3 regions of the Mesorhizobium sp. W050 genome follow, and region 2 is predicted to be linked to each of the others. Evidence: predicted binding sites of a transcription regulator. Region 2 holds the regulator's gene; each other region holds the start of a gene.

Region 1 (9,993 bases), 3.7 Mb from region 2:
CAACCGGCTCTACGACGGCTCATGGACGGAATGGGGCGGGCTGGCAGACACGCCCGTGGTGACGGGCAAGGAATGATGGCGATGGAAAATGGCGCGCTGGACGACATCGAGGTTACGGTCACGTTTCTGGAAATGCATGTGCCGCCGGCCTATTCGCCGCCGTTGCCCTACAACAGGCAAATCGCGCTGCTCAGGACCAAGGACATTCCGCTGCATTTCTACCGCTATCTGATGGATCGGGTCGGACGCAAATGGCACTGGGTCAATGTGCTGAGGCTGGACGATGACGAGCTTGCCGCCGGCGTCCACCGCGAGGACCGCGACATCAGGGTGCTTTATCTCGACGGCGCGCCGGCCGGGTTCTTCGACCTCAAGCCGCATTTTCCAGAGGAAGTCGAACTCGCTTATTTCGGCATGATGGAACATGCGACCGGGCAAGGCATCGGCCGTTGGTTCCTCGGTGCGGCGATTGCCGCAGCATGGTCGTATGGGCCGAAACGGGTAACGGTGCAGACCTGCACGCTCGACCATCCGGCTGCCTTGCCGCTCTACCAGAAGCTCGGTTTTGCGCCGGTGGCGCAAAAGAAGGAGACCGTGCACCCGCTGTCGTTCGCCGAGCGCTCGGCCAGCGTCATGCGGCCGTGACTTTCTCCGACTGAAGGCCGAACCGACCGTTCATGGCGAGGAATTCCTGCTCGTGCGGACCCAGGACGAGAACTGGCGCAGGCGCCGGGTGACGCTGCGCCGCTTCGACGATTTCATCCGCTGAGCCGGCGCGGGACCTGCCCAATGCCGAAGCAGTCCGGCCTGAGACTGGCCGGGCTGCTGACAGTTGACAGGAATCGGGTGGGAAGTACCTCGGCGGGGGCATAATTTCCGGTCAACCACACCGGAGATTTAGCCATGACCGTCCAGTTCAAAGCCTTGCCGACAGAAGATGTGAGAGCGCTGCAGCGCGGCGGGCCGGACGCCTACGGGCAAACGCCGGAGCGGAAGGTTTCAGATGGCGACGGGGTGCCGTGCCGGCATTGCCTAAGAAACGTCGCCGAAGGCGATGGCTATCTGATCATGGCCTATCGGCCGTTTCCGGCGTTGCAGCCTTACGCCGAGACAGGACCGATCTTCCTGCATGCGCAGGAATGCGAACGCGCAGCCGAAACGGAAGCGCTTCCAGAGATGCTTGAGAGCAGCGACTATATCGTGCGTGGCTATGGTGCCGATGACCGTATCGTCTATGGCAGCGGCGGCGTCATCCCGACGGGCGCCATTGCGGCGCGGGCAGAGACGCTGTTTGAGCGCGATGACATCGCCTATGTCCACGTCCGCTCGGTGCGCAACAATTGTTATCAGTGCCGCATGGAGCGTGTCTGACAAAAAGATGCCCGCCGGTGGTCTGGCGGGCAGTTGGGAACCGTGTGACGGCACGAGCCGTCAAGTTGGCATCCCTGTCTGCGCATGTTTTTCGATTGCCTGATGTGAAGCACTTCACATAGCGTCCGCGATCGTCGCCGGCGTGGCGGCGCGCCGATTGCCGGTGCGCTGTCGCACTCCCTTCGCATTCGTCCGTTAAAGCATGAGTGTCGATGGATTTGCCGACCGCGGATGAACCGGCGGGGATCTCGACAACCGAGGAAGCGGGGCTTTGGCTCCGCTTTTTTGTTGTCCGTCAGCCTGTTCAATGCCGATGTTAAGATTTTGCGCAAAGAAAAAGCCCGCCGGAATTGACCGACGGGCTTTGACGTTGCCGGAGCGGCTTTTAGTTGAATTTATACTTCGCGCCAAGGCGAACGGTCTGGAAAGAAGGCTCGTCGGTGAGGAAGCCGCCCGAACCGAAATCCTCTTTCTCATACTGCGAATAGCGGTATTCGAGGCCCAGCGTCATGTTGCTGGAGACGGCCGTTTCCAGGCCGCCACCGATCGAGAAGCCGCTCGAACCCCAGTCGGTAATGTCGCCGCCAGGCGAAGCATGCAGGTCGAAATGCTGCCAGCTATAGCCGCCGATGACATAGGCCAGAGTCGAACTCGTTGACCTTGGCGCCGATGCGGGCCAGGGCATCGAAGCCATAGTCGGCATCGCCCTTAATGGAGCCGCCGAAGAGATCCAGCTTCGAGCGAATGCCGGAATAGCGGGCATCAAGCAGCACGCCGGCGACCCATCCGCCGAAATCATGGTCGTAACCGATGCTCGCCTCGCCGAACACGCCTTCGCCACCGATGCCATCCAACTCGAGGGCACCGCCCAGCGTCAGGTCATGTACCACCGTGCCGGCGCCAAGCGCGCCGCCGACATAGAAGCCGGTCCAGTTGTAGGTCGGAGCAGCAAACGAGGCCCCGCCGCCATTCTGGGCGCCGAAGCGGTAGTTGGCCGCGATGTGGAAGGTGTGGCTGGATGGCTCGACATCCAGAGAGGTTCCCGGGCCGCCAATAATGCCGAGGTCAGCCACCGAGTCGTCGCCATAGTTGGCGTAGCGGTACTCGGTCTTAATCGTCCAGTTGCCGCGCAGCACGGTTTCCATGCCAACGCCGACGACATAGCCGCCACGGTTCTCCGTGAAATCGAGACCGTCGGCAAAGCCCGAACCCTCGAGCTTGAAATGGTTCCAGGTGTAGCCGCCGAGCACATAGCCGAGTGTATCGGGGTTCAAGAGATAGCCGGCGCGCAAGCCGACGTCGAAGCCATAAGCGTTCGTCAGGTCGATATCAGCGCCCGGAAGGCTGATCGACGGACCGATATTCCCGATGTTGGCGTCGATGAAGCCGCCAAGCAGGAAGCGCTCGGAGACCATATAGTCGTAGCCGGCGGTGATTTCGCCAAACACGCCGTTGCCGCCGATCCCGTTGAAGTCGATCACCGGGTCGACGCTGATGCGATGCACGGTGGCGCCGAAGCCGCCGCCGATGCCGACATAGGCGCCGCTCCAGTTGAAACCGGCAGGTTCTTCCACCGGCTGCACAACATCGGCGGCATGCGCTACCGATATCAAAGCCATTGCCGAAACGGCCCCGAGAAGAACGGATTTAGCAGAGATGAACATTTTAGCCCCTTAGCATAAGAACAAACCCGTCCGTGTTCTAACAGGACGCTCGCCAATATTGGAATGACAAAAATGCCACATCGGCAGGCAAAAGCACCGCCAAGCCGGGCCGTTTCGCCGTGATGTTGCCTTAGAGCCCGCAATTTGTGAGCACGCGGCCAATAAAAAACCCGCCGGCGCAACCGGCGGGTGAGGGAGGCAGAACTGCTTGAGTCGATTAAGGCGTCTGGTCAGGCAGCCAGAACCACTTTCGGTTCGACCAGCTCATAGCCGAGTGCTTCGGCGACGGCGCGATTGGTGATCTTGCCCCTGTGGACATTGAGGCCGTTGCGCAAATGGTGGTCGTCGACCAGTGCCTTCAGGCCCTTGTCGGCCAGCTGCAGGCCATAATGCAGCGTCGCGTTGTTGAGCGCGTGCGCCGAGGTCACCGGCACGGCGCCCGGCATGTTGGCGACGCAGTAATGGATCACGCCGTCGACCTCATAGGTCGGCTCGGCATGGGTGGTGGCGTGCGAAGTCTCGAAGCAGCCGCCCTGGTCGATAGCGACGTCGACCAGCACCGAGCCCTTCTTCATGCCCGACAGCATTTCGCGAGTGACCAGCTTGGGTGCAGCAGCACCCGGGATGAGCACGGCGCCGACGACGATGTCGGCCGAGAAGCATTCTTCCTCAAGCGCCTCGACTGTGGAGTAGCGGGTGTGGACGCGGCCGGTAAAGAGGTCGTCCAGCTGGCGCAGGCGCGGGATCGAGCGGTCGATGATGGTGACGTCGGCGCCGAGGCCGACCGCCATGCGGGCGGCATGCAGGCCGACGACGCCGCCGCCGAGCACCGTGACCTTGCCGGGCAGTACGCCGGGCACGCCGCCGAGCAGCACGCCGCGGCCACCATTGGCCTTCTGCAGCCCGGTCGCGCCGGCCTGGATCGACAGGCGGCCGGCAACTTCCGACATCGGCGCCAAGAGCGGCAGGCCGCCGCGGTCGTCGGTTACGGTCTCATAGGCGATTGCGGTGACGCCGGACGCGAGCAGGCCCCTGGTCTGCTCCGGATCCGGGGCCAGGTGCAGATAGGTGTAGAGGATCTGGCCCTCGCGCAGCTGCGCCCATTCGTTGGGCTGCGGCTCCTTGACCTTGACGATCATGTCGGACTTGGCGAACACGTCGGCGGCGGTCCTGGCGATGGTGGCGCCGGCGGCGCGGTAGGCATTGTCATCGGCGCCGATGCCGGCGCCGGCGCCGCTTTCGACCAGCACTTCATGGCCATGCGCGACATATTCGCGGACGGAGCCCGGCGTCAGGCCGACTCGGTATTCGTGGTTCTTGATTTCCTTGGGGCAGCCGACGCGCATAGTCTTCTCCTGATCCGGCCCTTCGGGCTCGTTCCCTGTATCAACCGAGTGAACCACGAATCGTTGCGCAGGTGTTTGCGAATGCGCTTGCGCGAGGTGACGTGTTTCGATAATCGTTGCGCGAAATTGCATAATTTTCGCAGGAATCACTCTAAATGCCGCTCGACAGGATCGATATCGCCATTCTCGAGGCACTGCAGAAGGATGGGCGCATACCCAATGCGGCGCTCGCTGAAAGGGTCGGCCTGTCGCAATCGGCCTGTTCGCGCCGGCTCGACAATCTGGAGAAATCCGGCACCATCCGCGGCTATCACGCCCGGCTTTCGAATGCAGCGCTCGGCCACCAGATGACGGCGATCGTGCACATATCGCTGTCGGGGCAGTTCGAAAAGACGCTGTCGGATTTCGAGGCGGCGATCAAGCGCTGCCCGAATGTGCTGTCGTGCCACCTGATGTCGGGCGAATACGACTATATCCTGCGCATCGCCGCCAAGGATCTGGTCGACTATGAGCGCATCCACAAGGAGTGGCTGTCGGCGATGCCGCACGTGACCAAGATCAATTCGTCGTTTGCCCTGCGCGAGATCGTCGATCGCACGGCGATGGGCATGAAGCCGGAACTGGCCTAGCCCTGAGCAGTCTCGGTCACCAGCCTATCCATTGGGATGTCGTGCGGCTGCGGGTAGATGGTGGCTATGCGCTGCAGTTCGTAGCCGACGCCGATGACCAATGGCTTGAACGGCATGGCAGCCAGCGTGCGGTCGAAGAAGCCACCGCCATAGCCCAGGCGGTAGTTTCGCGGGTCGATGCCGACGATCGGCGAGATGACGACGTCGGGCAGCACCGGGTCGCCTTCGGCGGGGATAGGGATGTTCCAGACGCCTTTTTCCAGCCGGTCGCCAGGCACATAAGCGCGGAAGATCAGCGGCTGGCCCTTCTCGATGACGACTGGCAGTGCCGTGCGGCCGCCGCGCTGGTTGATCGACGCCATCCACGACCGCAGGTCCGGCTCGCCGCGAAACGGCCAGTACAGGCTGACCATGCGGCCGGCAATGTCGCCGATTGCCGCGTCGAGGCCTTCGGTGATAGCCCGCGACATCGCCACCCGCGCATCGGCCGAAACCGCCAACCGTGCCGCGATCAGACGCTCGCGCTCGGCCTTGCGCCAACGGCGCACATCGGTCCAGTCGGTCAATGGCGCGCGAAATTCCGGATCGAGTTCGTGCATGAAGCAAGGCGGCGAAGAATATTGCGCCCGCCCTTTGCGATCTTTGTCATCGTCGTTGGCCATGCTTCACTCCCGTGGTTCCAGCCCCTGCAAGGCTATACCCGTCCAGGCTTGCCGACATAGGCATTCGCGACATCCGGCGACGAGTCCTGGGCAGCCTTACGCGCGGCAGTCTAGCGCGCCGCGACATTGTTGCGGTGCACAAAAATCACTAGATAAAGAGAGACAAACAGGGGTGAATGCGATGAGTGAAACCAGCCATCATGTCGTTGTCGTCGGCGCAGGGTTCGGCGGTCTCGAACTCACCCGGGCGCTGGCCGGCGCACCCGTGCGCATCACCATGGTCGACAAGCGCAACCATCACCTTTTCCAGCCGCTGCTCTACCAGGTGGCGACCACCTCGCTGGCGACCTCGGAAGTTGCCTGGCCGATCCGTCATCTGCTGCGCAAGCGCGAGGACGTGACGACCCTGCTCGGCAACGTCACCGGCGTCGACCGTCCAGGCAAACGCGTGCTGCTTGAGGACGGCAGTTCTGTTCCCTACGACACGCTGGTGCTCGCCACCGGCGCGCGTCATGCTTATTTCGGCCACGACGAATGGGAGCCTTTCGCGCCCGGGCTGAAGACGCTCGAAGACGCAACCACCATTCGGCGGCGCATCCTGCTCGCCTTCGAGCAGGCCGAGCGCGAGACCGATCCGGCCAAGCGCCAGGCACTGCTGACACTGGTCATCGTCGGCGGCGGCCCGACCGGCGTGGAGCTTGCCGGCACCATTGTCGAACTCGCGCATGAAACGCTGCGCGGCGAATTCCGCAACATCGACACGCGTGAGGCGCGTGTGGTGCTGGTCGAGGCCGGAGACAGGATCCTCGCCAATTTCGCGCCAAAGCTGTCCGACTATGCGCGCAAGGCGCTGGAGCGGCGGGGCGTCACGGTCGAGCTTGGCCGCGCCGTCACGCGCCTCGATGCCGAAGGCGTCGTCTTTGGCGATACGCATCTGCCGGCGCGAACCATCCTGTGGGCCGCCGGCGTGGCGGCTTCCCCCGCGGGAGAGTGGCTGGGCGCGCCGGTGGACCGGGCGGGCAGGGTAATGGTCGAGCCCGATCTGACCGTGCCGAACAGTCCTGAAATCTTCGTCATCGGCGACACCGCGCATGTCTTGCGGCCGGACGGCAAACCGGTGCCCGGCGTGGCGCCCTCGGCCAAGCAGGAGGGCAAGCATGTCGCCGCGACGATCAGGGCGCGGCTGGCCGGCGATGGCGCGCCGCGGCCTTTCCGCTACAAACATGCCGGCGACCTGGCGACGATCGGCAAGTGGGCAGCCGCGATCGATTTCGGCTCGATCAAGCTCACGGGATGGCTTGCCTGGTGGCTGTGGGGCGTGGCGCATATCTACTTCCTGATCGGTTTCCGCAACCGGCTCTCGGTGTCGCTTAGCTGGCTATGGATCTATTTCACCGGCCAGCGCAGCGCGCGGCTGATCACCCAGGGCGACGATGACAAGGGCTGAGGTTCTCAACCGCGGCCAAGGATATTCATCCAGCCGTCACCTTTTGCTGATCGACTGACTTCCCGATGGACATGGCCGGTTTTCGGCGCGAAGCTTCCGCCCGGGGCTGGGATCTTGTCACGTCGCTGGGAAGGAAAACCAATGCCGCATCTCAATTACCCCGTCTCCCGCCGTAGTTTTCTTGCCGGTACGGCCGCCAGCGGGGCGCTGATCATGCTCCATCCGTTTTCCGCCCGCGCGCAGGCCAATCAGGCGCATCTGAGGATCATGGAGACCACCGACATCCATGTGAATGTGCTGCCTTACGACTACTACGCAGACAAAGCCAACGACACGATGGGCCTGTCGCGGACGGCCTCACTGATCGCGGCGGTGCGCAAGGAAGCCACCAATGCGATGCTGATCGACAATGGCGATCTTTTGCAGGGCAATCCGATGGGCGATTACATCGCCTATGAGAAGGGCCTCAAGGAAGGCGATCTGCATCCGATCATGAAGGGCATGAACCTGCTGGGCTATGAATGCTCGACGCTCGGCAATCACGAGTTCAACTACGGCCTGTCGTTCCTCGACAAGGTGCTGGCCGGGGCCAATTTCCCGTTCGTCTGCGCCAATCTGATCCGCGGCACCGAGCTTGCCGCCAACCCGCGCGACGACAAGCTCTACCTCAAGCCCTATGTCATCCTCGACAAGAAGATCAAGGACGGGTCGGGCGCCGAGCAGCCGATCAAGATCGGCATCATCGGCTTCGTGCCGCCGCAGATCATGGTCTGGGACCTGAAGAACCTGGAAGGCAATGTCAGGACGCGCGATATCGTCGAGGCGGCCAGGGCCTGGGTTCCGCAGATCAAGGAGGAGGGCGCCGACATCGTCATCGCGCTCTCGCATTCCGGCATCGATATCAAGCAGGGCGACGGCATGGAGAACGCCTCCTTCTTCGTCGCCGGCGTCGAAGGCATCGATGCGGTGTTCACCGGCCATCAGCATTTGGTCTTCCCCGGCAAGAAGGATTTTCAGGCGCTCGAAGGCGTCGACACCGAGAAAGGCACGCTGCAGGGCAAGCCCGCCGTGATGGGCGGTTTCTGGGGCTCGCATATGGGACTGATCGATCTGCTTCTGGAACGGGACGGATCGAAATGGCGCGTAGCCTCGGCCACATCGGAGGCAAGGCCGATCTACCAGCGCGTCGACAAGGCAAACAAGCCGACGGTGGCGGACGACCAGCGCGTCGTCGATGCGCTGAAGGCGGACCATGAGGCGACACTTGCCTATGTCCGCCGACCGGTCGGCAAGACCTCGGCGCCGCTCTATTCCTATTTCGCGCTGGTCGCCGACGATCCGTCGGTGCAGATCGTCAACCAGGCGCAGAGCTGGTACCTCAAGGACATATTGAAGAGCACGCAGTGGAAGGATGTGCCGCTGCTGTCGGCGGCAGCACCCTTCAAGGCCGGCGGGCGCAACGGCGCCGACTACTATACCGACGTGCCGGTGGGCGACCTCGCCATCAAGAACGTCGCCGACCTCTATCTCTATCCGAACACGGTGCGCGCCGTCGAAATCACCGGCGCGCAAGTGAAGGAATGGCTGGAAATGTCGGCCGGCATTTTCAGGAAGATCGAGCCGGGCAAGGCCGACCAGGCGCTCATCGACACCGAATTCCCGTCCTACAATTTCGATGTGATCGATGGCGTCAGCTACGGAATAGACCTGTCGCAGCTGCCGAAATACGATGCCAAGGGTGGCGTCGCCAATGCCGGCTCGAACCGCATCGTCGGCCTCAGCTTCGACGGCAAGCCTATTGATCCGGCAGCGAAATTCGTCGTCGCCACCAACAATTACCGCGCCGGCGGTGGCGGCAATTTCCCCGACATCAATGCCTCGAAGATCATCTACGAGGCGCCGGACACCAACCGCGACGTGATCGTGCGCTACGTCGTCAGCGAAGGCACGATCAATCCCTCGGCCGACGACAATTGGTCGTTCACGCCGCTGCCCGGCACCAGCGTCGTGTTCGAGACCGGCCCCAAAGCGAAGGATTTCATATCTGGGGTGAAATCGCTCAAGATCGAGCCGGCCGGCGAGGGCGAATCCGGGTTTGCGAAGTATCGCATCCTGCTTTGAGGCAACGTGCAGCTAACAGGGAAAACGAGCGGGCATACGCCCGCTCAATCACGCTTCGGATCAGGCCTTGTAGACCACCTGGCGCACGTCGATGTAGCTGGCCCTGAAGCCGGCTTCGCAATAGTGGAGATAGAATTCCCAAAGCTTCTTGAAGCGGTCGTCGAAGCCGAGCGGGACGATCTTTTCCCACGACGCCCAGAAGCGGTTGCGCCATTCGGCAAGCGTGCGGGCATAGTCGTCCGGAAAGACGCGCTCGCGCAGATGGGCAAGGCCATGGTCGCTGCCCAGCGTCTTCAGGATCGACGGCGTCGGCAGCATGCCGCCTGGGAAGACATAGCGCTGGATGAAATCCGGCCGCGCCCGATAGGTGTCGTAAGCGGCCTCGTTGATGGTGATGATCTGCAGGCCGGCGGTGCCGCCGGGCCTCAGGCATGCCTTCATCTTGCCGAAAAATACCGGCCAATATTTTTCGCCGACCGCCTCGAACATCTCGATCGAGGCGATGCGGTCGTAAGTGCCCGTTTCGTCTCGGTAATCCTGCAGCTTGATGTCGACCTTGTCAGACAGTCCCGCCTTCTGGATGCGCGCCTTGGCGAAATCGTGCTGTTCGCGGCTGATGGTCAGGCCGGTGACGCGGCAGCCGATCTCGCGCGCGGCAAATTCGGCAAAACCACCCCAGCCGCAGCCGATCTCGAGCACATGGTCCTTCTTGCCGATACCCGTATCCTTGGCCAGCGCGCGGTATTTGGCGGC
Region 2 (9,993 bases):
TTTCGGCGAAGACGGCGAAGCCTTCGTCAACAGTGATCTCGCCGTGCTGCGCACAGGCGATACACAGGAGATCGAGGAAACGGTGACGCTTGCCGACGGCAGCGTGCGCCACCAGTTCGCCCGCAAGGGCGCGATGATCGCGTCCGACGGTTCGCTCTATCTGATTGGGTCGACCACCGACATCACCGAACTGAAGCTGCGCGAGGCCGAACTGCGCGAGGCGCGCCAGCGCGCCGTGCTGGCCGACCGCGCCAAGTCGGAATTCCTGGCCAATATGAGCCACGAGATCCGCACGCCGATGAACGGCGTACTCGGCATGGCCGAGTTGCTGGCCAAATCCGACCTCGATCCCAAGCAGAAGACGTTCACCGATATCATCGTCAAGTCGGGTAACGCGCTCTTGACCATCATCAACGACATACTGGACTTCTCCAAGATCGATGCCGGACAGCTGGTGCTCGACCCTGCGCCCTTCAACCTGCCCGAAGCGATCGAGGATGTGGCGACGCTGATATCGACGCGCGCCAAGGAGAAGGACCTCGAGCTCATCGTGCGCGTCGAGCCGGGCCTGGAAAGCCTGTTCGTCGGCGATGTCGGTCGCGTCAGGCAGATCGTCACCAATCTGGTCGGCAACGCGGTGAAGTTTACCGACGAAGGCCACGTGCTGGTCGACGTGACCGGACAAAGGGGGCCGACGGGGACAAAGCTTACCGTTTCGGTCACCGACACCGGCATCGGCATTCCGCAGCAGAAATTAAAGCTCGTCTTCGAAAAATTCAGTCAGGCCGACACCTCGTCGACCAGACGCCACGAAGGCACAGGGCTCGGGCTCGCCATCACCTCGCGGCTGGTCGAGTTGATGGGCGGCGAGATCGGTGTCGAGAGCGCCGAAGGCAAGGGCTCGACCTTCTGGTTCACCGTGACATTGCCCAGGGCCGAGGAACAGACCGGACGGCGGATCATGCCGGTCGACGTGACCGGCTCACGGGTGCTGATCGTCGACGACAATGCCGTCAACCGATCGATCCTGAGCGAGCAGATGGCGTCATGGACCTTCGATTCCTGCGCCGCCGAAAGCGGACCCGAAGGGCTCAAGGTGCTGGTCGCCGCGGCTGCCTACGGCGTGCCGGTCGACTGCGTCGTGCTCGATTATCAGATGCCGGGGATGAGCGGCGCCGAAATGGCGCGCGTCGTGCGCAACACCGCAGGGCTGGCCGACACGCCGATCATCATGCTGACCTCGGTCGACCAGTCGCTCGCCAACACCAGCTATCGCGATCTCGGCATCGACGCCCAGCTGATCAAGCCGGCGCGTTCCTCGGTGCTTCTGGAAACGCTGGTCGCCACCATCCAGCGGCACCATCACAATATCACGGACGGCCGTGTGCTGCCGGCGGCAAGCAGCGGTTCCGGCGGCGGCAGGAACGAACCGTCGCCGGCAAAGCCGCCGCTCGCTGCATCGGAACGCGCCTTGCTGCAACCGCCGCCGGTTCGTGCCCGCGCCCGGGCCGCCGGGGATGAACGCCGGCTCGACATTCTCGTTGCCGAGGACAATGAGGTGAACCAGATGGTGTTCACCCAGATAATCGGCGAAACCGGCTACAGTTTCGAAATCGTCGGCAACGGCCGCAAGGCGCTCGACGCCTTCGGCCGGCTTAATCCGCGCATGATCCTGATGGACGTCTCGATGCCGGAGATGAACGGGCTCGAGGCCACCGCCGCAATTCGCCGGCTGGAAGAACATACGGGTATGCATATCCCGATCGTCGGCGTCACCGCGCATGCCTTGAAGGGCGACCGTGAGCGCTGCCTGGAAGCCGGCATGGACGACTATCTGCCCAAGCCGATCAGCCCCAGGGCGCTGCTCGAAAAGGTCGAGCGCTGGGTCGGCATATCAGGCGAAGCCCAACGAGACGCTGGATAGCAACCTGCGGCGCCGCCGGGATTCGGCCGCGCCGCAACAGCCAAGGATATGGTGCGATCGCACCATATCAAAGCTGGCGCCCAGTCAGGACAATGGTCGCAACGAAACCGCTCATTCAGTTACGGGCGGGAGCAAGCGACCGCCGACAAGAAACAGCGTCGAATCTACCCCAACGGACCTGTTTTTGGCGATGGCTCGGCCAAGATTCGCTCTGGTCACGGGCAACGCGCTCCCGTCCGGTTTTTCTTTCTCGGCATCGCGGCCTGCGGTGTGCCGGGACTTGATGCCAGCACGAATTGCGCAAGCGTCTGATTCCAGCGGCAACTTCCATTCCCACAAACCGGCTTAAAGGGTGCGGCCCACAAGACGTCTGTGCGACGTTACCGGGCTGACACGAAACTGTCATGCGACTGTAATAATCGAAGGCTATTGGCCTCAGCGGGCGCCGGTTTGAAGAGGGCGCCAAGAGACCATCTTCCGAACAGGAGCAGGCCACATGAAGAAATTCCTCGTTACGGCATCGGCCGTGGCGGTAGCGTTCGCCGCATCGTCCGGTGTCGCCGCTGCGCGTGACCAGATCCAGGTCGCCGGTTCGTCGACCGTGCTGCCTTACGCCAAGATCGTCGCCGAGCAGTTCGGCGAAACTTTCATCAGCTTCAAGACCCCGGTGGTCGAGTCCGGCGGCAGCGGCGCCGGCATCAAGGAGTTCTGCAAAGGCGTCGGCGAAGACACGATCGACATCGCCAACTCCTCGCGCCCGATCAAGAAGGACGAGCTGAAGTCCTGCGCCGACGCCGGCGTCAAGGACGTCCAGGAAGTCCGCATCGGCTATGACGGCATCGTCTTTGCCACCGACATCAAGGGTCCGGACTGGGCGCTGGTTCCCGCCGACATCTACAAGGCGCTCGCCGCCAAGCTGGTGGTCGACGGCAAGCTGGTCGACAACCCGAACACCAAGTGGAACCAGGTCAATCCGAAGCTGCCCGACTGGGATATCGCCGCCTATATCCCGGGTGAGAAGCACGGCACCCGTGAAGTGTTCGAGACCAAGCTGCTCGACGCCGGCTGCGACAAGGCCGCTTTGAAGGCTGCCGGCATCGCCGACGACAAGGAAATCGGCAAGACCTGCATCGCCATCCGCAAGGACGGCAAGGCTGTCGACATTGACGGCGACTACACCGAGACGCTCGCCCGCATCGACTCCAACAAGACCGGCGTTGGCGTGTTCGGCCTCGCCTTCTACGAGAACAATGCCGACAAGCTGAAGGTCGCTACCGTGGAAGGCATCGTGCCTTCGACGCAGACCATCGCCGATGGCACGTACCCCGTGTCGCGGCCGTTGTTCTTCTACGTCAAGAAGGCGCATCTGGGCGTCGTTCCTGGCCTCAAGGAATATGTCGAGTTCTTCCTTGATGACCAGATGATCGGCCCGGAAAGCCCGCTCGCCCAGTACGGCCTGGTTTCCGCTCCCGACGCCGAACGTCAGGGCCAGCGCGACGCCTTCGCCGCCGGAAAGACAATGTAATCAACGGACGGATCAGGGCGCGGATGAACTCCGCGCCCTGATTTCGCCGCTTGCCGCAACGGCGGCGGCGATCTGAATTTTCCCTGGGGTGGGTTATGTCGTCCTTGCTCGTACTCGCCATAATCATCGTCATAGGCGTGGTCGCTTTTGTGGTCGGCCGCCAGCGCGCCGCGGCGCAGGATGCCGGCAAGGTCAAGCCGCATTCGCGCGCGCATTATCATGGCTGGTGGGCCTTTCTGCTCGCGGTCCTGCCTGCCGTCCTTTTGCTCGCCGTCTGGGATATCGGCTCTTCCTTCTATCTCGACCGGCATATCCATGCCGCTTTGCCCGAGCGCACCGCCGACACAAAGGTCGCCAGCGAAGCGCTCGACGCCAGCCTGGTGAAGAGCCTGGCCAAGGGCTTGCGCCGGCTCGATGGCGATACCGCACTTCCCGCTACTTTCGCCGAATTGCAGCCGCTGCTCGCCGCCAAGGGCGTGGCACTGGCCAGCGACACACAGGACTACATGATCCCGATCGCGGTCGAGGCGAACCAGGTCCAGGACCGGCTCGGCCTGTTCGGCGCCGTGCTGACCTTCGCGCTGTCGGTCGCCGGCGCCTTCTATGCGCTGAGGCAGATCGCGCCGCGCGCCAGGGCGCGCAACAATGTCGAGAAGCTGATGCTGTGGGGGCTGCTTGCGGCCTCGACCATCGCCATCCTGACCACGGTCGGCATCGTGCTGTCGATGCTGTTCCAGACGATCACCTTCTTCGAAAGCGTATCACCGATGAGCTTCTTCTTCGGCACGGTGTGGGATCCGCGTTTCGCCGCCGCCGGTTCCGGCGGCAGCCAGGGTCAGTTCGGCCTGATCCCGCTACTCGCCGGCACGCTCTACATCGCCGCCGTCGCGCTTCTGGTCGCAGTGCCGGTAGGGCTGATGTCGGCGGTCTACATGTCCGAATACGCCTCGCGCAGCGTCCGGTCGGTGGTCAAGCCCGCGCTTGAACTGCTGGCCGGCATCCCGACCATCGTCTACGGCATCTTCGCCGTGGTCACGCTCGGACCGTTCCTGCGCGACCTCTCAGCAGCCCTCACCGGCGGCTCTCCCTTCATCCAGGGCCAGAGCATCTTCACCGCCGGCCTGGTGATGGGCGTCATGCTGATCCCGGTCGTGTCCTCTTTGTCCGACGACATCATCACCGCGGTGCCGCGCGCAATGCGTGACGGCTCGCTCGGCCTCGGTGCCACGCGCTCCGAGACGATCAAGCGGGTGATCCTGCCGGCGGCACTGCCCGGCATCGTCGGCGCCATCCTGTTGACGGCGTCGCGCGCCATCGGCGAGACGATGATCGTCGTGCTGGCGGCGGGCGTCGCGGCCAATCTGACGGCCAACCCGTTCGAGGCGATGACGACCATCACCGTCAAGATCGTCAACCAGCTGACCGGCGATCTCGAGTTCAACTCGCCGCAGACGCTGGTCGCCTTCGCGCTCGGCCTGACGCTGTTCGCGCTGACGCTGGTGATGAACATCGTCGCCCTCTACATCGTGCGCAAGTACCGGGAGCAGTACGAATGACCGACATCCCCCTGGACACGATGGCGGGTGCCGTCGCGCGTCCGCGCCGCGACATCGGGCTGAAGGCGCGCTACGCCGCCGAACGCCGGTTCCGCATCTATGGCGTGATTGCGATCTCGGTGGGCCTGGCGTTCCTGGCCATCATGTTGATCACCATCGTCTCGAAAGGCTACACCGCCTTCTGGCAGACGACGGTGACGCTGCCGGTCACCTTCGACGAGAAGGTGATCGATCCCTCCGGCAAGCGCGCGACCGACCCTACCGTGCTGATCAAGGCGAACTATCCCAAGCTCGCCGAAAACGCGCTGGTGGCCAAGCTCGGCATCGATCCGGCCAACAAGCCGATGATGCTGAAGCTCAAGGGCTTCCTGTCGGAAGGCGCCCGCGTCCAGCTGCGCGACATCGTCTCCGCCGATCCGTCGGTGATCGGCACGACGCGTGACGTCGACATCCTGGCCGCCGCCAATCTCGACTCGGCCTTCAAGGGCCAGATCGACCTCGGCGTCGATGAAGCGCGCCGCAAGGTGTCCGACCAGCAGATCGACTGGATGAACAAGCTCAAAGCCGAAGGCGCGATGGCCGAGCATTTCAACACCGGCCTGTTCAGCTATGGCGCCTCCAGCCGGCCCGAGACGTCGGGCATGGGCGTGGCCATCATCGGTTCGTTCTACATGATGGTGATCGTGCTTTTGCTGGCGCTGCCGATCGGCGTCGCCGCCTCGATCTATCTCGAGGAGTTCGCCAAGAAGAACCGCTTTACGGACCTGATCGAAGTCAACATCAACAATCTCGCGGCGGTGCCGTCGATCGTCTTCGGTCTGCTTGGCCTTGCCGTGTTCATCAACTTCCTCGGCATGCCGCGCTCGGCTTCCTTCGTCGGCGGCCTGGTGCTGACCTTGATGACGCTGCCGACCATCATCATCGCGACGCGCGCCGCCCTTGCCGCGGTGCCGCCGTCGATCCGCTCGGCAGCGCTCGGGCTCGGCGCCTCCAAGATGCAGATGGTGTTCCACCACATCCTGCCGCTTGCCGCCCCAGGCATCCTTACCGGCACCATCATCGGCCTGGCGCGTGCGCTCGGCGAGACAGCACCGCTGCTCTTGATCGGCATGGTCGCTTTCGTCGCCGATTATCCGACGACGCCTTTCGATCCGGCGACCGCGCTGCCGGTGCAGATCTACATGTGGGCAAACGAGGCTGAGCGCGCTTTTGTCGAGCGCATGTCCGGCGCCATCATCATCCTGCTCGTCTTCCTCATGGCCATGAACATCACCGCGATCGTGCTTCGGCGCCGGTTCGAGCGGCGCTGGTAGAAAAAAGGCAATTTGGTATGAACATCATGACCGAACAGTCCCTTGAGAATGCAGTGGGCGACAAAATGAACGCCAAGTCGAACGAAGTCATCAAGATGCGCGGCGACAAGGTCGGCGTCTTCTACGGCGAGAAGCAGGCGTTGTTCGACGTCAATCTCGACGTCCGCCAGAACCAGGTGACGGCGCTGATCGGCCCGTCCGGCTGCGGCAAGTCGACCTTCCTGCGCTGCCTCAACCGCATGAACGACACCATCGATTCGGCGCGGGTGACCGGCAAGATCACGCTCGATGAAGACGACATCTACGACAAGAACATCGATGTCGTCGAACTGCGCGCCCGCGTCGGCATGGTGTTCCAGAAACCCAACCCGTTCCCGAAGTCGATCTACGAGAACGTCGCCTACGGCCCGCGCATCCATGGGCTGGCCAAGCGCAAGTCCGACATGGACCAGATCGTCGAGCAGAGCCTGAAGAAGGCTGCGATCTGGAACGAGGTCAAGGACCGCCTGCAGGAGCCCGGCACCGGCCTGTCCGGCGGCCAGCAGCAGCGCCTGTGCATCGCGCGCGCCATCGCCGTGTCGCCGGAGGTGATCCTGATGGACGAGCCCTGCTCGGCGCTCGATCCGATCGCCACCGCCCGTGTCGAGGAGCTGATCGACGAACTGCGCCAGAACTACACGATCGTCATCGTCACCCACTCGATGCAGCAGGCGGCGCGCGTGTCGCAGCGCACGGCGATGTTCCATCTCGGCTATCTCGTCGAGGAGGGCGCCACCGACAAGATGTTCACCAACCCCGACGACAAGCGCACCCAGGACTACATTACCGGCCGCTTCGGCTGAGCCGTCCGGCGGGTGAATTTTCAGGCACGAGGACCAAGATCATGGGTGAACATACCGTCGCCTCCTTCGATGAAGAGCTCGGGCAGATCAGCAAGCTGATACGCGACATGGGCGATCTGGCCGGCTCGATGGTCAGCGGCTCGACCAAGGCGCTGCTCAATTCGGACAATGCGCTGGCACAGCGTGTCGTGTCCGACGACGCCATCATGGATGCGCGCCAGCGCGAACTGGACGACCGCGCCATCACGCTGATCGCCAAGCGTCAGCCGATGGCCAACGATCTGCGCGCCGTGGTCGGCTCGATCCGCATGGCGGGCGACCTCGAGCGCATCGGCGACCTCGCCAAGAACATCGCCAAACGCGTCGGCACCGTGGGCTTGAGCGTCACGCCGCGCGACCTCTCGCACTCCATCGACGCCATGGCGCAGCTGGTGCTGATCCAGGTGCAAGGCGTCGTCGAGGAATATGCCGCCACCGATGCGGCAGCGCTTGCAAAACTCAGGAATGACGACGAGCGCATCGACGTCAAATACACGTCCGTGTTTCGTGAGCTCTTGACCTACATGATGGAAGACCCTCGCAACATCACCGCCTGCACGCATCTCTTGTTCTGCGCCAAGAATCTTGAGCGCATCGGCGATCATGTCACCAACATCGCCGAAAATGCGTATTATGTGCTGACCGGCCAGCAACTGCCCGCCAATCGTCCGAAGCAGGACGAGACGGCGATGGCCATGCCGGCCTGATGAGGGTGAACTGCCGATGATCGCGCCACGCATCATGGTCGTGGAGGACGAGGAGCCGCTAGGCGTGCTCCTCCGCTACAACCTCGAATCCGAAGGCTATCACGTCGAGGTGGTGACACGCGGCGACGAGGCCGAGATCCGCCTGCAGGAAAACGTGCCCGATCTCCTGGTGCTCGACTGGATGGTGCCCGCTGTTTCCGGCATCGAGCTCTGCCGGCGGCTTAGAGTGCGGCCCGAAACCGAGCGGCTGCCGATCATCATGCTGACCGCGCGCAGTGAGGAAAGCGATCGCGTGCGCGGCCTGTCCACCGGTGCCGACGACTATCTGGTCAAGCCATTCTCGACGCCGGAGTTCATGGCGCGCGTGAAGGCGCTGCTGCGCCGGGCCAAGCCGGAAGTGCTGTCCAGCGTGCTCAAGGTCGGCGACATCGTGCTCGACCGCGAGTCGCACCGTGTCTACCGCAAGAAGAGCGAGATCAGGCTCGGACCGACCGAGTTCCGGCTGCTCGAATTCATGATGCGCCATCCCGGCCGCGTGTTCTCGCGCAGCCAGCTGCTCGACAATGTCTGGGGCGAGACGATCTACATCGACGAGCGAACCGTCGACGTCCATGTCGGGCGCTTACGCAAAGCGGTCAACAACGGCCGCATGCCGGATGTCATCCGTACCATTCGCGGCGCCGGCTACGCGATCAGGGAAGACTAGGATGCTGCGCGTCGCGCCGTTGCCGGCCATTCAGGCGACATGCTTGCCGGATTTGGCCTGAATGCCCGGCGCGAAAATCTCCTGATCGACGAAGCCGAGCGCGCGCATGGCACAGCCTTCGCGGATCAGCGGCAGCTCGTTGGGCTCGGTGTCGAAGGAGATCGACTTCGAGTGCTGGCCGCCGGCGGTCTGGGCGATCGCTTCGCGCAATGCCGGCTCGATCAGGTCGAAGGCGGCGGCGCTGACGCCAACCATGGCGACAGGCGCCGGGTCGATCAGCGCAAACAGGCTGCCGAGGCCGAAGCCGAGCGCCTCACCGGCCTTGCGATAGGCTTCGCGCTCCGGGCCATCGGTTTCGCGGGCGCGCGCGGCGAGTGCGCGCATATCAGCGTCGCCGATATCGACCGGCTCGGCATCTTCGCTCATCATTTTGGCGCTGCGCCAGATGGCGTAGTTTCCGGCATAGGCCTCGACGCAGCCGCGCCGCCCGCAGCGGCAGAGCGCGCCGCCCGGACGGTGGATCATGTGGCCGAACTCGCCGCCCGAGGAATGGGTGCCGGTGAACAGTTCGCCTTTCAGCACCAGCCCCATGCCGATGCCGTGCGACAAGAGGATCGCGATGAAATTGTCGCGGTAGCGCTCGGGCTGGCGCCATTGCAGGGCCACCGCCATCATATTGCAGTCGTTCTCCATGGTGGCAGGAATGCCGAATTCCGCTTCCAACATGTCGGCGAAGGCAATGTCGGTCAGTGGCGTGATTGGCGACCACAGCATGGCCCGCGCCTGCGAATCGGTGATGCCCTGGATGCCCATGGCAATGCGGGCGATGCTCTGGACATCGAGGTCCGGGTCCGCGAGACGCCGCCCGACGATTGCTACGCATTCGCCGATCAGCTCGTCGCGCGGCATGGTCAGCGTGTCGAGCCGGCGCTGTTCTTCCGCGACCACCTGGCCGGCATAGTCGGTGACGGTGACGGAGAGGAAGTTCAGCGACAGCACCACGGTCATGACCGCCGCCGCTTCCGGGTTGAGGCCAAGGCCGACCTGCGGCCGGCCGCGTTTCAGCGAGCCGGTCTCGCCAGGCTTGCCTTCAATCAGGATGCCTTCTTGAATTAGATCAGACGAGATTGCCGATATCGTCGAATGGCTGAGGCCGGTGGTCGCCGCAATCTCGGTCCGCGACGGCTGGCCGGCCCGGCGCACGGCCGAAATCACCATCGCACGGTTGCGACGGCGCAGATCGTCGTGGCGGATCCCAACCGACATTTGTTTTCCTCCCGGCCTCCTCGCGCCTCATGATAGTGTTCGACGGCACCAGCCAAATATTGGCAGACGCCGGCAGCCCTGTCATTGTTTATTGCGGAGCTCGAAAAAATTCGGC
Region 3 (9,993 bases), 5.7 Mb from region 2:
ATCCGCGCCTCCTTCTTCGCCATCCATGCCTTGATGCGCGACACCTTTGCCGGCATGGGCGGCACCGTTGAATCAGGCGAACTGATCATCCGCGAGCAATCCGCCGGCCGGGCGCTGTCGACATCGCTGTTTTCGCGCTGGGTGGCCTGAATGCCCGGGAGACCTGAATGCCCGGGAGTCCCGAATGAATGAGCGGCACGCAGGTGCGCCCGGGCAGGTCAAGGAAGTCACCAGCCTTGCCAATCCGCTGATCAAGGACATCAAGGCGCTCGCCCAGAAGAAATTCCGCGACCAGCAGAACGCCTTCATGGCCGAAGGGCTGAAGCTGGTCATCGACGCCCTCGACCTCGGCTGGTCGATCAGGACGCTGGTTTTCGCCAAGGCCGGACGCGGCAATGCGGCGGTCGAAAAGGTGGCGGCGCGCACGGTTGCCGCCGGCGGCACCGTGCTCGAAGTGTCCGAAAAAGTGCTGGTCGCCATCACCCGCCGTGACAATCCGCAAATGGTGGTCGGCGTCTTCCGGCAAAAACTGCTGCCGCTAAGAGACATCCGCGCTCACGACGGCGACGTCTGGGTGGCGCTCGACCGGGTGCGCGATCCCGGCAATCTCGGCACCGTCATCCGCACCGTCGATGCCGTCGGCGCCAAGGGCGTCATCCTGGTCGGCGAGACTACCGATCCTTTTTCTGTCGAGACCGTGCGCGCCACCATGGGCTCGATCTTCGCCGTGCCGGTGACCAAGGCGACGCCGGAAGCATTTCTGGCTTGGCGAAACAGCTTCTCGGGCCTGGTGGTCGGCACCCATCTGAAGGGTGCGGTCGACTACCGCTCGGTCGATTTCTCCCGAGGACCGGTGCTCTTGATGATGGGCAATGAGCAGCAGGGCCTGCCCGACAATCTGGCGGAAAGCTGCGACCGGCTGCTGCGGATTCCGCAGGCCGGCCGCGCCGATTCACTCAATTTGGCGGTCGCCACCGGAATCATGCTGTTCGAGATCCGGCGCGGCGCGCTGAAACTTGCCCCCGAGGACGCCACATCGTGAAATCATGGTCTCCCTATGCGCTGCTGGTGGTGGTGGCAATCGCGCTCGACCAGTGGATAAAGCATCTGATCGAGACCGGCCTCGTCTTCCAGGAAAAGCTCGACCTGGTGCCATTCCTGGCGCTGTTTCGCACCTACAATACCGGCATCGCCTTCTCGATGTTCTCGTCCTTCGGCGACACCGGCCTGGTCGTCATCGCGGTCGTGGTCGTTGCCTTCGTGCTTTATCTGGCGACGCGCACGCCCTCCGGCCATGTGCTGGCCCGCATCGGCTTTGCCCTGATCATCGGCGGCGCGATCGGCAATCTGATCGACCGCGCCGTCTACGGCCACGTCATCGACTATATATTGTTCCACACGCCGGTATGGTCCTTCGCCGTCTTCAACCTTGCCGATGCCTTCATTTCGGTCGGCGCGGCGCTGGTCGTCTTCGACGAGTTCATCGGCTGGCGGCGCGAGGCCAAGCCGCAAGGCCCAGAAGCCTGACGGCCCGACTCTTTTGACCAATTGACCTCGCCGGACGGTCGCCGCACAGTTCGGCCAGAGCCAGCCAATGCCGACCGCCAGCCTTTGCGAAGCCGAGGAGAAGAGATGCCTGAAACCTTCAAAGCCATCCTCGTTTCGCGCGACGCCGAAAAGAAGCAATCGGTCGAGATCGTCGATTTCGGCGAAGCCGATCTGATGGAAGGCGACGTAACTGTCGCGGTCGAGGCGACGACGGTCAACTACAAGGACGGGCTGGCCATCACTGGGAAAGCGCCAGTGATCCGCCGCTGGCCGCTGGTGCCGGGCATCGATTTCGCCGGAACCGTCCTCTCCTCATCGCATGCCGACTGGCGCAAGGGCGACAAGGTCATCCTCAATGGCTGGGGCGTCGGCGAGACGCATTTCGGCGCCTATGCCGGGCGCGCGCGCGTCAACGGCGACTGGCTGGTGCCGTTGCCCGACGGCATCAGCGCGCACGATGCGATGGCGGTCGGCACCGCCGGCTATACGGCCATGCTTAGCGTCATGGCGCTGGAGCGGCACGGCATCCTGCCGGATCGCGGCCCGGTGGTGGTGACGGGTGCAGCCGGCGGCGTTGGGTCGGTCGCGGTCTCGATCCTGTCCAGCCTTGGCTATCACGTCATCGCCTCGACCGGCCGCAACGCCGAAAGCTCCTATCTGATCGACCTCGGTGCCGCCGAAGTGATTTCGCGCGAGGAACTCTCCCAGCCGGCCAAGCCGCTGGCCAAGGAGCGCTGGGCCGGCGGCATCGATGCCGTCGGCAGCCACACGCTGGCCAATGTGCTGTCGATGACCGCCTATGGCGGCGCGGTCGCCGCCTGCGGCCTGGCGAGTGGCATGGATCTGCCGTCGAGCGTCGCCCCTTTCATCCTGCGCGGCGTCTCGCTGCTCGGCATCGATTCAGTGACGGCGCCAAAGGCTGTGCGGCTGGAAGCCTGGCGCCGCATCGGCAGCGATCTTGATCTCAAGAAGCTCGCCGGCCTGTCGACGACCATCGGCTTCGACGGCATCATCACCGCCGCCCATGACATCGTCGAGGGCAAGATCAGGGGCCGCGTGGTTGTCGATATGTGAGGCTCCCGAAGCATGATCCCGAAAGGGAATCAGGTTTCGGAAAAGATCAGGCGATGCGGAAAACCGCCAAAAATGCATGACCGCTAAAATTCGAACGATCCGCCGCGCTTTTCCATAATCTCTATCTGGCAAGGAGTTCCGCATGATCGCGGAGTCCGCCAGGAAAGAGAAGAGCCGTGCCGAAAGCGTCGACGGGCCGAGTCCGGCGACGGCGAAGCGGCAGCGTGTTGCGCCGCCGCCTCTGGCGCCGGATTTGCCGCGCGCCACGTCCGAGGGCCTGCCGTTCCTGACGGTGGTCGCCAGTGTCGTGCTGGCGGGCCTCTCCCACCTCACCGGCGCTCCGATCTTCATCACCCTTGGCTTGCTGGCGACAGGCCTTGCCGGCGTCGCCATGCACCTGCGCAGCCGGCGCACCGTCCGCCGCGCGGCGGCCTTGCTCGACGAAACCGCGGCCCGCAGCCGCGCCGAGATCGAGACGCTGGCCGACCGCATGTGGGAGATGCAGGAGAGCGAGGAGCGTTTTCGCGGGCTGATCGATGCGCTCGGCGATCTCGTCGTCCACCGCGACCGCGACGGCCACATCGTCTACGCCAACAAGGTTTTCGCCAGCCTCGTCGGAACCGACCAACGCGACCTTGCCGGGAGGACCCTCGCCGAACACGGCATCGATGTCGGCATCGTCCCCGACGCCGCCTTTTCCGATCATGAATGCCTGAGTTCCACCGACGTCTCCATACGCACCCCGAACGGTCCGCGCTGGTTCTCGTGGATCGAACTGTCGGTACGCGACAAGGATAGCGGCGCCGTCTCGCACCGGGCGATTGCCCGCGACATCACCGCGCGCAAACGCGCCGAATCCTCGCTGATCACCGCGCGCGAGCGCGCCGAATATGCCAGCCAGGCCAAGTCGCGCTTCCTCGCCACCGTCAGCCATGAGATCCGCACGCCGATGAACGGCATCATGGGCATGGCCAAGCTTCTGGCTGACACCAATCTGTCGCCCGAGCAGCGCACCTATGTCGGCGCCATCTCGACCTCGGCCAGCGCGCTTTTGGCGCTCATCGAAGACCTGCTCGACTATTCCAAGATCGAGGCCGGCCGCTTCGACCCGGAACCGCAGCCGACATCGTTGCGTGAAATTGCCGACAACATCATCGAACTGATGGCGGCGAAAGCCTTCGCCAAGAACATCGGCCTCGGCTGTCATGTCGAGCCCGACGTGCCACAGATGATCATGGCCGATCCGGGAAGAGTCAGGCAGGTGCTGCTCAACCTGATCGGCAATGCGATCAAGTTCACCGACACCGGCGGCGTGCTGGTTTCGGTTGCACGGGCCCGCACCGAGACCAGCGAGCGCATCTGCTTCACCGTCGCCGACACCGGCCCTGGCCTGCGCGAAGAGGATATGGAGCGCATCTTCGAGGAGTTCGAACAGTCCGACGGCACCTCGACCCGCACCCATGGCGGCGCCGGCCTCGGTCTGGCCATATCGAGGCGCCTGGTCGCCGCCATGGGCGGTGCCATTTCGGTGTCGAGCCGGCTTGGCGAGGGATCGGAATTCGTCTTCGAGATCCCGGCGGCAGGAGCAACCGAAGCACCGCAGAGCCGGCAGAACATCCTGGCCGGCCGGCGCGCCGTGATCGTGTCGAAGAACGCCGTCGAGGCCGACGCCATCGCCCGCACCATCCGCGCCCATGGCGGCGCCGTCGACGTCGCCGCAACCGCTTCCCAGGCGACGCCCTTCGGCGAACATTGCGATGTGCTGTTGATCGACGCGGCCCTGGAGGACGGCGACGGCAGACTGCTCAAGCGCCTGCGCCAGAGTGGCTTTGCCGATTGCGAGGCGATCACGCTGATCGCGCCGACCGACCGCGGCATGCTTGGCGAATTCCGCACCAGCGGCTACGCCACCTTCCTGGCGAGGCCGGTGCGCGGCGAAACCCTGCTGCGCGTGCTGCTGACCAGTCATGCCCCTGCCTTGCCGCCGCCCAAGCCGGAAAAGACCCGCGCGTCCTCGCTTCGTGCCCATGGCGGGCGCCAGCAAGGTTTGTCGGTGCTGATCGCCGAAGACAACGACATCAACGCCATGCTTGCCCGCGCCACGCTTTTGAAGGCGGGACATCGCGTGAAAGTGGTCGGCAATGGCAAGGCCGCGGTCGAGGCGGTGACCGAGGCCGGGCTGAAAAATCGCTTCGATGTGGTGCTGATGGATTTACACATGCCGGTCATGGACGGGCTGGACGCGATCGCCGCCATCCGCCGCCACGAGGAGGAAATGGCTGTGCCGCCGGTTCCGATCATGGTGCTTTCGGCCGACAGCCAGGAAAAGACCCGCCACACCGTGCTCGCCCATGGCGCCAGCGGCTTTGTCACCAAGCCGCTCGATCCCGACGCGCTGGTCCATGCCGTCGAGGGCCAGGTGGCCGCCTGAATTCATGTCGCTCAAAAATGGCCCCGGTTTTGAGAAGACGACATGCACAAAACAAAGACTTGAAGCGGGTCGCGTGAATTGTCCCAGCGCGACGCGCTTCAAGGCGACATTGGCGCAATCCTCGCGTCACGTAGGTAGCCGAATGAGGGTTTTCGCCAGCCGACGAAGTATTGCCCGTCGCGCCGTATCACGGTACTGTCACAATCCTGTTGCACCTACACCGTATCCCCGTGCCAAGAGGGATGGCTCGAAGGAGAATCACTCGTGCACACAGTTATGCCGGAATGTGACACTCGGCCCAGCGCAGGCGGCGCTTTGCTCGCCGCGCGGAACGCCGATGCCGTCGCAACAGGCGCACCGCTGGGCCGTATCGGCAATCTCGAAGTGCGGCTTGCCCGCAATGAGGCCGAGATCGCCGCCGCGCAGGAAGTGCGCTACCGGGTGTTTTATGACGAGCTTGGCGCCAGGAAGGACCTGTTCCAGGCGCAGGACCGGCGCGACGCCGACCGCTTCGACCCGCTGTGCGACCATCTCCTCGTGCTGGACACTTCGATCTCCGGCCCCGAGCATCGCCGCATCGTCGGCACTTACCGCCTGCTGCGGCAAGAGATTGCCGCGACCGCCGGCGGCTTCTATTCCGAAGGCGAGTTCGAGCTGACCAAGCTGATCGCCCGCCATCCCGGCCAGCGCTTCCTTGAGCTCGGCCGCTCCTGCGTGCTGCCGGAATACCGCTCGAAGCGCACCATCGAGGCGCTGTGGCAAGGCATCTGGGCCTACATCAACCACTATGAGATCGGCGTGATGACCGGTTGTGCCTCGTTCCCTGGCACGGTGCCGGCTGCGCATGCCGAGGCGCTCACCTACCTTGCCCATCACTGCCGGACCAACTCCGCCTGGGATGTGCGGGCGGTCTCCGGGCGCTATTGCTCGATGGACCTGATGCCGATCGAGGCGGTCAACGCCAAGGCGGCGATTGCGGCCATGCCGCCGTTGGTCAAGGGCTATCTGCGCGTCGGCGCCCGCATCGGCGACGGCTGCGTCATCGACCGTGAGTTCTCCACCGTCGATGTGTTCGTGGTGATGCCGGTCAAGGAAATCGGCGCCCGCTACGTCAACTATTATGGCGGGGAAGCGCAGCGCTTTGCGGCGTGAGGCAGTAGGCAGTAGGCAGTAGGCAGTAGTGAAGGCTGCCGCGAATTGCTGACTACCGACTATTCCCTACTCACTAATCCCTCTCCCTATGGAATATCCTCCGGTCGCCGTCCCGGGCGGCTCTTGTAGGACGGAAAGGTCCAGCCGAATTTCAGCGCGCCGCCGCGCACCAGGAAAGCCGCGGCGAAGCCGGCGACATCCGAGGCCAGCGGCGGCAGGCCGGCGAGATCGCCAAGTGTGTAGAGGCCGGCGCCCGCGAGTGCGGCGGTGACGTAGATTTCGGGCCTGAGCAGCACCGATGGCTCGCCGGCCAGCAGATCGCGCAGGATGCCGCCGAACGTAGCGGTCAGCACGCCCATAACAACGGAGACGACCGGCGAGCCGGTGATGGCCAGCCCCTTGGCCGCGCCCATTATGGAAAAGGCCGCCAATCCGATGGCGTCGAGCCAGAGCAGCCATTTCCAGCGGGATTCGACGCGGTGAGCGATGAAGAAAACCAGCACCGCAACCGCCGCGCAAACCAGCACATAGCCGGAGTTGGCGACCCAAAAGACGGGCAGGTTGAGGATGACGTCGCGAAGCGTGCCGCCGCCAATGCCGGTGACGCTGGCCAGAAACAGGAAGCCGATAATGTCGAGCTGCTTGCGCGAAGCCGCCAACGCCCCGGTCGCGGCAAAGACGGCGACGCCGGCATAGTCGAGGAGGTCGATGGGTGTCAGGGACATGAGGTAGTAGGGATTGGGAATTAGGGAAAGTATGAATAACACGAAGCCGCGCGATTGATACGCCTGCCTATTCCCTCTTCCCTCTTCCCTATTCCCTCTTCCCTATTCCCTCTTCCCTATTCCCTCTTCCCTATTCCCTACTGCCTACCCTACTCACGCATCCTTCTCGGCCTGCTCGTTCACCGGCCCCGGCTCGACCGGCGCTTCGGTGGCCGCGATCTTGGGGCCGCCCTTGGCGACCCCGACCATGGCCGGCCGCAGCACGCGCTCGCCGATCGAATAGCCCGGCTGCACGACCTGGACGACGGTGTTGGCCGGCACATCGGGATTGGGCACTTCGAACATCGCCTGGTGGAAATTCGGGTCGAACTTCTCACCTTCCGGCTCAAGCTTCTTCACCCCATGCCGTTCCAGCGTCGACAGCATGGCGCGCTCGGTGATCTCGACGCCGTCGATCAGCGCCTTGAAGCCGGCATCTCCGGCCGCTTTCGCCTCGGCGGGGATAGCATCGAGCGCGCGGCGCAGATTGTCCGACACCGACAGCATGTCGCGGGCGAAATTGGCCACCGCATAGGCGCGCGCATCATGCACGTCGCGGGCGGTGCGGCGGCGCAGATTCTCCATCTCGGCTGCGACGCGCAGCGCGCGGTCCTTCAGCTCCTCGTTTTCCTTCAGCAACCGCACCAGCGCTTCATAGTCGCCGTCGATGCCGCCTTGCGTGCGCTCGGCCCCGGCCGTTTCGATATCCTCGGGCGCGCGTTCGTCTTTTGTCTGGTCGCTCATCGCCATTTCCCGTCATTCGAATGGTTTGGATTTGCGCCCGATATCGAGGTTTGGCGGCCAAAAATCAAGGGGCAAGCCCAGGAGGACGCCCACAGCAGGCAATGTTGCGGGCTGCCCGTCGGACTTGGTGCGGGGCGCAAGGACGTTCAAAATTAATTCAAACTTTACCGTAACGGCAGCCTTTGCTTGCCAATACCCCGCTATGGGGAACCATTCAAAGCTTGGAGGAGTTTTGAAACCGACACAGGATTTGAGACAATGGACCGCAATACTGGCAACAGAAGCGAAGAGCTCGCCGCCGACATCAGGCGCCAGTTCGGCACCGAGGCGACGACGCGCTTCTTGCGCACCTTGCCGGCCTTCCGCACCGAGGCCGACATTCCCGCCCGTTTCCGGGACCTGCTCGACCGGCTGGACGGCATAGAAGCCAGCATGGCCGGCGGCCAACGCCGTCAATAGCGATGCTATCGCGCGACAATTACGCGCAGTAATTTTGCGTGAGCTTTTCCTTGCGGCAGCGGGACGCCCCGCCTATGCTTCCTGATGAACATGATTTCCCCCGAGACGGCCGCCAACAGCAAGCGCGCCTGGTTGAAGATCCTGGCGCGCTACAAGAAGCCCGACCGGCGACGCAGCACTCTTGAACTCGCCATCACCCTTATTCCTTTCGTTACGCTGTGGGCGCTGTCTTCGGCAGCCTATTCCTATGGCCACTGGTGGGGCTTGATCCTGATCCTTCCCGCCGCCGGTTTTCTGGTGCGGATCTTCATGATCCAGCACGATTGCGGCCACGGCTCCTTCTTCGCCAACCGCACTGCCGACGACTGGATCGGCCGCGCGCTCGGCGTGCTGACGCTGACCCCTTACGATTGCTGGCGGCGCGCGCACGCCACCCATCACGCCAGCGCCGGCAATCTTGACGAGCGCGGCATGGGCGATATCAGGACGTTGACGGTTGCTGAATACCGGCAGCTGTCTTGGCGGGGACGCCTTGCCTATCGTCTCTACCGCCATCCCCTGGTGATGTTCGGCCTTGGCCCGATCTGGCTGTTCATCTTCGAGCAGAGGCTGCCGGTCGGCATGATGCGCGGCGGCCTGACGCCCTGGGTGTCGTCGATGACCACCAATCTCGGCATCGCGGTCGCGGCAGCGCTGCTTATCTGGCTGGTCGGCCCCGGCGCTTTCCTGATCGTCCATTTGCCGATCGTGATCCTGGCCGGATCGGCCGGAATCTGGCTGTTCTACGTCCAGCACCAGTTCGAGGAGACGGAATGGGCGAAGGACGAAGAGTGGGAATTCCAGCGTGCCGCCCTGCACGGCTCGTCCTATTATGATTTGCCGCCGGTGCTGAACTGGTTCACCGGCAATATCGGCGTCCATCACGTGCACCATCTCTCGGCCAAGGTGCCGGGCTACCGGCTGCAGGAAGTGCTGCGCGACTATCCCGAACTGCGCGGCATCGGCCGCGTCACGCTTCTCGACAGCCTGCGCTGCGTCAAGCTGGCGTTGTGGGACGAGAACCGCCGCAAGCTGATCTCGTTTCGCGAAGCGCGGGCCTTGGCCTAAAAGCAATTCCAGCAAAGTGTGAGGCGGTTTTCCGGGCTTTCGCTTGGGAATGCCGTAAGAGAAAGAAAAAAACCGCCGCACCGAAGGCGCGGCGGCATCTTCCAAAAACCGGCTCAGGCAGCCTTGCGCTCCTCGCGCATCCAGACCTTGCAGCCCTGATCATGTCAGGCGCCTTTTCGGCGATCATGATGGACGGTGCATTGGTGTTGCCGCCGATGAGCGCCGATTCCTCCCTCGCGCCCGGCGGATATTTTCCGTCCGGACAGCCAGGAGAAGGCCCGATCACAGTCTTTGTAAAGACAGGCGAAATTACCGCTGCGTCAGATGTTGCGAACGCGCCGCCAGGAGTATTTCGGCCCCTTCGGCTCCGACGCTTCGGTCGGCTGATAGTAAAGGCCCAGCCCGCCTGTGCGGCCTTCTTCGAGGCGCTTCAGCAGAACCGGGTTGGAGATTTCGAACTCGTCGAAGCCGAGGCGCAGCATATGCGGCAGCTGGTCGACGAGCACCTGGCCAGTGGCGCGGACCGCGCCCTCGAAATGGTAGCGGCTGCGCAGCAATTCGCCCTTGGAAAACGAGCGGCCGTCGCTGAAGGCCGGGAAGGCCAGCGCCACCAGCGACAGCTGGTCGAGCAGATCCACAATCTTTTCCAGCTGGTCGCCGGGCTGCAGCGCGACGCCAAGCCGCTCCTTGGCCGAGCGCCGCACTTCGGCATCG

What was found. Region 2 encodes PhoB, which activates phosphate uptake and scavenging genes when phosphate is short. Its sites were predicted from a motif close to TGTCATNNANCTGTCAT; they were not measured.
Region 1: the regulator PhoB is predicted to act here: its motif matches at 7,143-7,159, upstream of ACYG9Y_RS10475 (bifunctional 2',3'-cyclic-nucleotide 2'-phosphodiesterase/3'-nucleotidase).
Region 3: the regulator PhoB is predicted to act here: its motif matches at 5,250-5,266, upstream of olsB (l-ornithine N(alpha)-acyltransferase).

What each region holds. Positions count from the first base shown of each region.
Region 1 covers NZ_JBTTIH010000001.1:2,163,899-2,173,891, forward strand. The annotation lists gene sseA (3-mercaptopyruvate sulfurtransferase) at 1-76, shown strand, start outside; gene ACYG9Y_RS10430 (GNAT family N-acetyltransferase) at 82-645, shown strand; partial or broken gene ACYG9Y_RS10435 (OmpA family protein) at 665-769, shown strand; gene ACYG9Y_RS10440 (DUF1203 domain-containing protein) at 904-1,371, shown strand; gene ACYG9Y_RS10445 (outer membrane protein) at 1,757-2,056, opposite strand; gene ACYG9Y_RS10450 (outer membrane protein) at 1,989-2,990, opposite strand; gene ald (alanine dehydrogenase) at 3,266-4,381, opposite strand; gene ACYG9Y_RS10460 (Lrp/AsnC family transcriptional regulator) at 4,537-5,010, shown strand; gene ACYG9Y_RS10465 (5-formyltetrahydrofolate cyclo-ligase) at 5,007-5,672, opposite strand; gene ACYG9Y_RS10470 (NAD(P)/FAD-dependent oxidoreductase) at 5,854-7,119, shown strand; gene ACYG9Y_RS10475 (bifunctional 2',3'-cyclic-nucleotide 2'-phosphodiesterase/3'-nucleotidase) at 7,261-9,240, shown strand; gene ACYG9Y_RS10480 (SAM-dependent methyltransferase) at 9,301-9,993, opposite strand, start outside.
Region 2 covers NZ_JBTTIH010000001.1:5,846,230-5,856,222, forward strand. The annotation lists gene ACYG9Y_RS28310 (PAS domain-containing hybrid sensor histidine kinase/response regulator) at 1-1,924, shown strand, start outside; gene ACYG9Y_RS28315 (substrate-binding domain-containing protein) at 2,421-3,449, shown strand; gene pstC (phosphate ABC transporter permease subunit PstC) at 3,545-5,005, shown strand; gene pstA (phosphate ABC transporter permease PstA) at 5,002-6,318, shown strand; gene pstB (phosphate ABC transporter ATP-binding protein PstB) at 6,336-7,160, shown strand; gene phoU (phosphate signaling complex protein PhoU) at 7,202-7,906, shown strand; gene phoB (phosphate regulon transcriptional regulator PhoB) at 7,923-8,612, shown strand; gene ACYG9Y_RS28345 (ROK family protein) at 8,643-9,878, opposite strand.
Region 3 covers NZ_JBTTIH010000001.1:134,457-144,449, reverse strand. The annotation lists gene ACYG9Y_RS00640 (class I SAM-dependent rRNA methyltransferase) at 1-150, shown strand, start outside; gene ACYG9Y_RS00635 (TrmH family RNA methyltransferase) at 185-1,042, shown strand; gene lspA (signal peptidase II) at 1,039-1,527, shown strand; gene acuI (acrylyl-CoA reductase (NADPH)) at 1,633-2,622, shown strand; gene ACYG9Y_RS00620 (response regulator) at 2,765-5,053, shown strand; gene olsB (l-ornithine N(alpha)-acyltransferase) at 5,330-6,205, shown strand; gene ACYG9Y_RS00610 (trimeric intracellular cation channel family protein) at 6,292-6,924, opposite strand; gene grpE (nucleotide exchange factor GrpE) at 7,084-7,713, opposite strand; gene ACYG9Y_RS00600 (hypothetical protein) at 7,972-8,172, shown strand; gene ACYG9Y_RS00595 (fatty acid desaturase) at 8,257-9,279, shown strand; gene ACYG9Y_RS00590 (DUF934 domain-containing protein) at 9,600-9,993, opposite strand, start outside.